Regions from separate parts of the Inquilinus sp. genome, predicted to be linked through region 2. Evidence: riboswitches for the same ligand, from Rfam matches in the RefSeq annotation. Region 2 holds a riboswitch; the other holds the start of a gene.
The links. A riboswitch is a leader RNA that binds a small molecule or an ion and turns the genes downstream of it on or off. The one in region 2 is predicted to bind S-adenosylmethionine.
Positions count from the first base shown of each region.

Region 1 (4,405 bases), on a different contig from region 2:
CAGCCCGCCGAACAGCTCCGCCAGATCATGGTCCGGGGCGAAGGCGGTGGGCACCGAGAACAAGCCGAAGAACTGGAACGGCTCGCCCTGGGCCCAGCGGTACAGGAAGGCCAGGACCACCTGGGCCACCAGCAGCAGGTACAGCGCATAATGCGCGGCCTTGGCGGCCAGATGCTGCAGCCCGGAACTGGCGGGTGGCAGGCGGCGTCCACGGCCGCTGCGCCAGAACAGCCGCACCACCAGCACGACGGTCAGCAGCAGGCCGAGCGAGATGTGCAGCGACTGGGCGCCCTTGCGCAGCGGCGTGCCGCGCGGCAGGAAGCCCCAGGTCTCGGCCAGGGCGAACAGCGTGATCACCAGCACCGCCGTCAGCCAGTGCAGGGTGATCGTCACCGGGTCGTAGCGCCGGTCGGACCGGTCGATCGGGGCCGTGGTCGGGACGGCCTGTTGGATCGTCATATCGATGCTCGTGGATGGGGTGGTAACTGACGGGGGGCTGGCGGCGCGCGATCGCGACCGGATCCTGTTCGCTATTATGTCCGACCTGGTTACGGCTGCCGAACGATCACAGCCGCGACATCAGCGTGGCGAAGCGGGTCAGGCCCTCCGGCCAGGGGCCATGGCCGCTGGTCTTGTCCAGATGCCCGGCATCGCCGGCATCGGCAAAGCTGCTGCCCCAGGCCGCCGCCAGGTCTTCGGCCACCGCCAGGGTGCAATGCGGATCGGTGGCGCTGCCGACCAGCAGCGACGGGAAGGGCAGCGGGTCGCGCGGCACGTCTTCATAGCCGGTGACCGCCATGCCCCCCGCCGTCGCGCCGGCCGACACATCCGGGGGGGCGACCAGCAGCGCCCCGGCGACGCGGCCGTTCAGGCGCGGTGCAGCAAAGACGACGGTCAGCACGCCCAGGGAATGGGCGACCAGCACGACCGGCTTGTCCGCACTTTCGACCGCGGCGACCAGGGCTTCGACCCGCATGGCGCGGTCGGCCGGATCGTCCGCATGGCCGACCCAGCGCGCGGTCTTCAGCCGCGATTCCCAGCGCGATTGCCAATGGGCTTCGTCCGGGGTCGACAGGCCCGGGACCATGAGGATCTGTGCGTCGGCGGATTTCATGGAGCTTCGATGCCAAGCGGGGAGGGGAGGGCATTAATTGTGCCTGCCATCGCCGGGGGTCAAGCGCCGGCCACTGTCGTGGCCAACCCTTGTCGTAGCCCTAACGCTTGCCGATCTCGGCCATGTCGAACGGCGTCGTCTGGTACAGGTGGTTGATCCAGTTGCCGAACAGCAGGTGGGCGTGGCTGCGCCAGCGGTTCTGGGGCGGCTGGTCCGGGTTGTCCTGCGGGAAATAGTCGTGCGGCGGCGCGATCGGCTTCCGGGCGGCCAGGTCTCGGAAGTACTCGTCACCGAGCGAATTGGTGTCGTACTCGATGTGGTTGAACATCTGCAGCGACCGGTGGACCGGGTCGTCCAGCAGACACAGCCCCGCCTCGTCCGAATCCATCAGCACCGTCATGCCGCTGCCGGCGGGGATGTCGTCGCGCCGCACCTCGGTCCAGCGCGACACCGGGATGGCGAAGTCGTCGGAGAAGCCGCGCAGATAGGGCGAGGCCGGTTCCAGGATCTGGTGCCGGTACACGCCGAACATCTTCTCGCCCAGCGGGTGCTTGGCCATGCCGTGGAAATGGTGCACCGCCGCCTGGGCGCCCCAGCAGACGTTGAAGCAGCCATGGGCGTTGGTCTGCGTCCAGTCGAAGATGCGGCGCAGCTCATCCCAGTAGGACACCTGCGTGAACGGCATCGTCTCCACCGGCGCGCCGGTGATGATGAAGCCGTCGAACTTCTCGGCGCGGATGTCTTCCCAGTCGCGGTAGAATGAGATGATGTGGTCGCTGGGGGTGTTGCGCGGGACATGGTTGGTCATCTTGACCAGCACAAGCTCGACCTGCAGCGGCGAGGCGCCGAGCAGCCGGGCGAACTGAGTCTCGGTCTTGATCTTGTTCGGCATCAGGTTCAGCAGGCCGATGCGCATCGGCCTGATATCCTGGCGCACGGCTTCCGCCTCGAGCATCAGCATCACCCCTTCCGCTTCCAGGATGGAGCGGGCGGGCAGGCTGTCCGGAATCTTGATCGGCATCGACTCTGTCTGTCCCACGGCTGCGCGGGCAAATCCGACAGTGGCATGACCCGTTTCGTTGCCGGCTCGGCCACATCCTCCCTCTCGGGAGCGCCACCTTGCTCGGGAAGCAGGTTGGCGTCGGGCCATGCCCAACTCTTGATGTGCTTCGATATCTAGCCGGTCCGCTGCTTCTTTACAACTGGATGAATGCCGCAGCGGAGACCGTTGAGAAACGCAGGTGGCCGGGGCCCGTCCGGGTCAGGCGCCGGCGGCGTCCAGCGCCGCCGCCAGGGCCCGGAAGGGCAGCTCGACGCAGTCGTGACGGCTGCGCACGGTGCGAACCGGGGTGAAGATCTCCAGCTCCGGCCAGGGCGGGGCGGCACCCTCGCGCAGCATCGGCCGGATCGCCGCCGCGATCGCCCGCAGCGCAGCCGGGTCCTGGCCGATCGCCTTTTCCGCGATCAAGGCGGCCGACGCTTCGCACAGCACGCAGCCGCGCACGACATGGCCGAGCGTGGCCACGGTGCCGCCGGACAGGGTCAGGTCGATGGTGACGCGGTCACCGCACAGCGGGTTGTCGATCATCGCCGACCCGTCCGGCGCATCCAGCCGGCCGGCGCCGATCGCCTCGCGCGCGCGCTGCAGGATCGCCTGGTCGTAGAGCGCATCGATCATCGCGTCGCCCCTTTGGCACCGGTCAGGGTCGACAGCGTCTCGGGCGTGTCGACATCGAACAGCACGGTCGGGTCGCCGGCCTCGATCTCGACCACCTCGTCGGCGTGCTCGCCGATCAGATGGCGGGCGCCGACATCGCCGGCGACCGCGGCCATGGCCGGGAAGAAGCGCCGATCCCACAGCACCGGGTTGCCGCGCTTGCCGTGGTGGACCGGCACCACGATCGAACGGCCCTCCGTCGGCGCATAGGCGGCGACCAGCCGCTCGATCAGCCGCGGCGCGATCCGCGGCATGTCGCCGAGGCAGACCAGCGCGGCGTCGACCCCGTCCGGCAACGCTGCCAGCCCAGCGGCGAGCGAGGTGCTAAGCCCTTCGGCATAGCGCGGATTGGCGGTGAAGGTGACGGGGCGGTCCGGCAGCGCGGCCTCGACCTGCTCGCGCTCATGGCCGGTGACCACGACGATCGGCCCGATGCCCTGGGCGCCGAGCGCGGCGTCGACGGCATGGGCCAGCATCGGCTTGCCCTCGACCGGGGCCAGCAGCTTGTTCAGCTCGCCCATCCGGCGCGACTGGCCGGCGGCCAGCACGACGACACCGATCGTCGGGGCATGCGGCATGCCGTTCGTCTCCGTGGCGCGGTCGCGGGGCAGGGGGCGGCTCGGGATCTCCGCCAGCAGCCCGCCGACGCCCATCGCCATGACGTCGAGGCGGGTGACGTTGAGGCCGGCGGCGAGGCGCTGCAGCACCCAGTCGAAGCCGTTGAGCTTGGGCGAGCGGGCACAGCCAGGCAGGCCGAGCACCGGCATGGCGCCGATGCGGCCCATCAGCATCAAATTGCCGGGATCGACCGGCATGCCGAAATGCTCGACGATGCCGCCCGAAGCCTCGACCGCTGTCGGCAGTACGTCGCGCCGGTCGGTGATGGCCGAGGCGCCGATGATCAGCAGCAGGTCGAGCCCGATGTTCTGGACCATGCGGATCTCGCTGGTCAGCGCCGGGGCCTTGTGTTCCGACCGGCGTTCGCGCACCAGCGTGCCGCCCAGCCGGGCGATGCTGTCCGCCGTGATCTGCGCCGTCTTGTCGAGCACGGTGGGCTTGGTCGTCGGCAGCCGGGTCTGGATCAGCCCGACCTTCAGCGGCCGATAGCGGCCCAGGCGCAGCGCCGGCCCGCGCTCCGGCAGCGCCGACATCACCTCGACCAGCGCCACGGCGTCGCCTGGGGCTGCGAAGGGGATGATCTTGATCGTCGCCACCATCTGCTTCGGCGCGACTTCGGTCCATTCCGGCAGGGTGGCGATGGTGATGGATTCGTCCAGCCGGTTCAGCCGGTCGATCCGCTCGCGGTCGATGACCACCACGCCGGCGGCCTCGGCGAACAGGTTGACCCGGCCGGTGAAGGCGGCGCTGGCGGTCAGGCCGGGGCCCTGCAGCACCGTCGCCACCCGCTCCGCCGCCTGGTCCTCATGGATGTCGCCGCGCTCCAGCCGCGCCGCCTGGATCTCCTGCACCCCGGCGGCGCGCAAGGTCGCGGCTTCGGCCTCGCTCAGCCGCCGTCCCTTGCGGAACACCACGTCGCCTGCGGCCACGGTGTGGGCCAGGATCGCGCCGGCAGC
Region 1 is NZ_JBYRFX010000533.1:11,126-15,530, forward strand. It holds gene AC3XYG_RS18600 (cytochrome b) at 1-459, opposite strand, end outside; gene AC3XYG_RS18605 (RBBP9/YdeN family alpha/beta hydrolase) at 566-1,114, opposite strand; gene AC3XYG_RS18610 (homoserine O-succinyltransferase) at 1,215-2,135, opposite strand; SAM-I-IV-variant riboswitch at 2,180-2,285, opposite strand; gene AC3XYG_RS18615 (iron-sulfur cluster assembly scaffold protein) at 2,376-2,792, opposite strand; partial or broken gene AC3XYG_RS18620 (NTP transferase domain-containing protein) at 2,789-4,405, opposite strand, start outside.
Region 1: another riboswitch for S-adenosylmethionine. It lies ahead of AC3XYG_RS18610 (homoserine O-succinyltransferase); the one in region 2 lies ahead of metZ (O-succinylhomoserine sulfhydrylase).

Region 2 (4,405 bases):
GCTGATCGGCGGCGGCCTCGGCGTCGCCGCGGCGGTGCGGGGCGGGTGGCTCGACCGCATCGGCATGCGGCTGATGGACATCCTGTTCGCCTTCCCGATCATCCTGCTGGCGATCGGCATCGTCGCCATGCTGGGCCCCGGCCCGACCACCACGGCGCTGGCGATCGGCATCGTCTACATCCCGGTCTTTGCCCGCCTGCTGCGCGGCCCGGCGCTGGTGGTGGCCGGCAGCCAGTATGTGCTCGGGGCCCGCGCCATCGGGGCGGGGGAAGGCCGGATCGTGTGGCACCACGTGCTGCCCAACCTGGCCAGCGTCATCCTGGTGCAGGCCAGCCTGGCGCTGTCGACCGCGATCCTGGTCGAAGCCTCGCTGTCCTTCCTCGGCCTCGGCACCCAGCCGCCGGCGCCGTCGCTCGGCCGCATGCTGGCGGAGGCGCGGGGCTACCTGTTGCTGTCGCCATGGGATTCGATCTTCTCCGGCCTTGCCATCCTGTTGGCGTCTTTCGGTTTCAACCTCCTGGGCGACGGGTTGCGCGACGCGCTCGACCCCAGGCTGCGGGGCAGCGGATGATGGGCGATGCAAGGACGATGGCGGCGGTGACGATCCGGCGGCCGGATCCCGCCGATTTGCCGGCCCTGGCCGAGGTCGCCTGCCGCAGCGTCCGCACCGCCTTCGCGCCGATCCTCCCGGCCGCGATCCTGGACCACAAGCGGCCGGAGGATTTCGCCCGCCGCTTCGGCCCCCGGCTGGACGACCTCCGCATCGCAGTGGTCGACGACAAGGGGGGCGATGCGGACGGGGCGCCGCTCGGCTTCTCGCTGATGACCGGCGCCCATCTCGACATGCTGTTCGTCGACCCGGCGGCGCAGGGCCGGGCGATCGGTTCGGCGCTGCTGGCCGATGCCGTCAAGCGCGGCTGCCGCACACTGGAAAGCTTCGCCCACAACCGGCTGGCCCGCGGCTTCTACGAATCCCGCGGCTTCCGGCTGTGCCGGACCACGCGGCGGCTGTATGAGGGCCTCGAACTGCCCTTCGTGCTCTACTCCCTGGTCGAGGATCGGGGCTGAAGCAGCCGATATACCGATGGAATTTTGATCCGGCGGGCGGGCAGCCTCACCGGCATGATGCGATCCATCGATGAACCGCCGCAACGCATGCCGGAAAATCAGGGATACGCCGTCCGCAAGGTCGCGGCGGCCGGACGGGGCGTGTTCGCCACAAGGCGGTTCACCCGCGGCGAGGTGGTTTGCCGCGACCCGGTGCTGCTGCTGGACCAGGAAGACTGGCGGCGCTGCGAAGCCACCATCCTGAACGACTATGTCTATGCCTGGCCGGAGGAGGGCCGGCCGCGTGCCGTCAGCCTGGGCATCGGCAGCCTGTTCAACGCCGGCGACGCGCCGAATGTCGATGTCGAGATCGATGTTGCGGCGAAGTCCCTGACCTTCCGGGCGATCCGGCCGGTCGAGCCGGGGCAGGAACTGATCCTGGATTATGGCTGGGGCGCCGGCGCCGCGGACCGCATCCGCGGCGGCAAGAGCCGGGCGCTGCACGCCGTCGGCTGACCGGGCCTGCAGCCGCCGACCCGACGCGGGGCTGCGTCCGGCCGCCGCAACGGCGTGATGCAAAACGCATTGCCCGATCGCCGGTTTGCCGATAAGTCTTGGGTCTGCCGTCTGAGACGGCCGTGGTGATTTGAGCCGACCGGCTTGCGGCCACGCTAATCTTCGCTAAAAGGTCGGTTGCGCGCAGATCCCGCACGCACCGCCTCCGGTCGAGTCGAGGAGTCGGTGAATGGATCGAGACCAAGCCCCACAGCTGCCCGAAGACGAATTCGGACCGGATACCACGCTGGTTCGCGGCGGCATCCGGCGAACGCCCTATGGCGAGACCTCCGAGGCGATCTTCCTGACCTCGGGCTTCGTCTATGAATCCGCGGCGGCGGCCGAAGCCCGCTTCACGGGGGAGGAGCCGGGCTTCGTCTATTCCCGCTACGGCAACCCGACGCTGGAAGTGCTGGAGACGCGCCTCGCGCTGCTGGAAGGGGCCGAAGGCTGCCACGTCACCGCCAGCGGCATGTCGGCGGTGTTCACCGCCCTGTTCAGCCATCTGCGCGGCGGCGACCATGTGGTGGCCAGCCGGGCGCTGTTCGGCTCCTGCTTCGTCATCCTCGGCACCATCCTGCCGCGCTACGGCATCACCACCACCTTCGTCGAAGGCGCCGACCTGGCGGCGTGGGAGGCGGCGATGCGGCCGAACACCCGCGCGGTGTTCCTGGAGACGCCGGCCAACCCGACCCTCGACCTCGTCGACGTCGCTGCGGTGTCGAAGATCGCCCATGCGGTCGGCGCCAAGGTGTTCATCGACAACGTCTTCGCCACGCCGCTGGGCCAGAAGCCGCTCGAACTCGGCGCCGACGTGGTGATCTACTCCGCCACCAAGCAAATCGACGGCCAGGGCCGGGTGCTCGGCGGCGCGGTGCTGGCGGACAAGAAGTTCCTGACCGACGACTTCCTACCCTATTACCGGCACACCGGCCCGGCGCTGTCGCCGTTCAACGCCTGGGTGCTGGTGAAGGGGCTGGAGACGCTGGCCCTGCGGGTCGAACGCCAGGTTGCCAGCGCCCATCGCCTGGCGCAGCTGGTCGAGGCGCATGCGGCGGCCAAGGCGGTGCGTTATCCCTGGCTGGAAAGCCACCCGCACCACGAACTGGCAAAGCGCCAGATGAAGAATGGCGGCACGCTGGTGGCGTTCGACCTGGGCAGCAAGGCTTCGGCCTTCGCCTTCCTTGACGCGCTGCAGCTGGTCGACATCTCCAACAATCTCGGCGACACCAAGTCGCTCGCCACCCACCCGACCACCACCACCCACCGGGCGATGGAGGCGGCGGACCGCGCCGCCATGGGCATCACCGAAGGGCTGGTGCGGCTGTCGGTCGGGCTTGAGGGGATTGCGGACCTGGAGCGCGACCTGTCGCGCGCCCTGGACGCCGCCCGTCGGGCGGGCTGACCCGCCCGACTGACTTGGACTGACTGCGGGCCGGGTGAAGTCACAGGAAGGGTGAGGCAAGGCGCCGCGCCTGCGGTTCCCGGCGACCGGATCGGCGTCCTTCTACGTTGAGTCGAATGAAGGGGGAAGACTGATGTCCCTGGAGTTCGAACGATGAGATGGAAGCTTGCCATGGCCGCCGCAGCCGGGCTGGCCGTCGCCGCCCTGGCGGCGCCGGCGGCGAATGCGGCGCCTGGATACACAACAACCGCGCTCAGCCTGCGGGCCGGCCCCGGGCGTGACTACCCGGCGGTCCTCAGGTTGCGGCCCGGTACGCAGGTCGAGATCTTCGGCTGCCAGCAAGGCTGGGACTGGTGTGACATCGGCGTTGGGCCGGATCGTGGCTGGGTGTCCGGACGCTTTCTGCAGGCCGATTACCAGAGCCACCGCCGTGGCCTGGTCGAGGTCGCCCCGCAGATCGGGGTGCCTTTCGTCACGTTCGACTTCGGCCATTATTGGGGCGACCACTATCACGGACGTCCGTGGTACTCCGATCATGATCGTTGGGGCCGCCGGTAACCAATCGCTGCCTGTACCGATGAAAAGGGCGGCCCCCGCGGGGGCCGCCCTGACTCATTCGGCCGCCCGTTTCATTCAGCCGGAGGGGCGGCCGGGGTTGCGGCCGGCGGCTTCGGCGCGATCGAGGCGCCCATCAGCTTCTCATGCACCCATTCGCGGACCCGCTGCAGGGTGACGTACAGCATCGGGATCAGGAAGATGCCGAGGGCCGAGGCCGCGATCATGCCGCCGAACACCGAGGTGCCGACGCCGCGCCGGCTGGCCGCGGCGGCGCCCACCGCCGTCACCAGCGGGATCAGGCTGAGGATGAAGGCGAAGCTGGTCATCATGACCGGCCGGAACCGCAGCCGGGCACCCTCGATCGCGGCATCGGTGATCGACAGGCCTTCCTCGCGCTTGGCCTTGGCGAATTCGACGATCAGGATGCCGTTCTTGCTGGCCAGGGCGATCAGCACGATGATGCCGATCTGGGCGTAGATGTCGCTCGACAGCCCCGCGATCCACAGCGCCGCCAGGCCGCCGACGATGCCGACGATGACCGACAGCAGCACGCCGATCGGGATCGACCAGCTCTCATACAGCGCGACCAGGAACAGACAGGCGAACAGCACCGCCAAGCCGAGGATGAAGCCGGTCTGGCCGGATGCCTCCAGCTCCTGCAGCGCCGTGCCGGTCCATTCGAAGCCATAGCCCGGTGGCAGGGTGGCCGCCGAGACCTTGGTCATCGCCGCCAGCGCGTCGCCGGAGCTGTAGCCCGGCGCCGAGCTGCCGAGGATGCTGACCGCCCGGTAGTTGTTGTAGCGGGTGATGAACAGCGGCCCGAGCTGCAGCTTGGCCTCG
Region 2 is NZ_JBYRFX010000949.1:10,635-15,039, reverse strand. It holds gene AC3XYG_RS34170 (ABC transporter permease) at 1-571, shown strand, start outside; gene AC3XYG_RS34165 (GNAT family N-acetyltransferase) at 568-1,068, shown strand; gene AC3XYG_RS34160 (SET domain-containing protein-lysine N-methyltransferase) at 1,123-1,563, shown strand; SAM riboswitch at 1,676-1,752, shown strand; gene metZ (O-succinylhomoserine sulfhydrylase) at 1,793-3,007, shown strand; gene AC3XYG_RS34150 (SH3 domain-containing protein) at 3,179-3,565, shown strand; gene AC3XYG_RS34145 (efflux RND transporter permease subunit) at 3,637-4,405, opposite strand, start outside.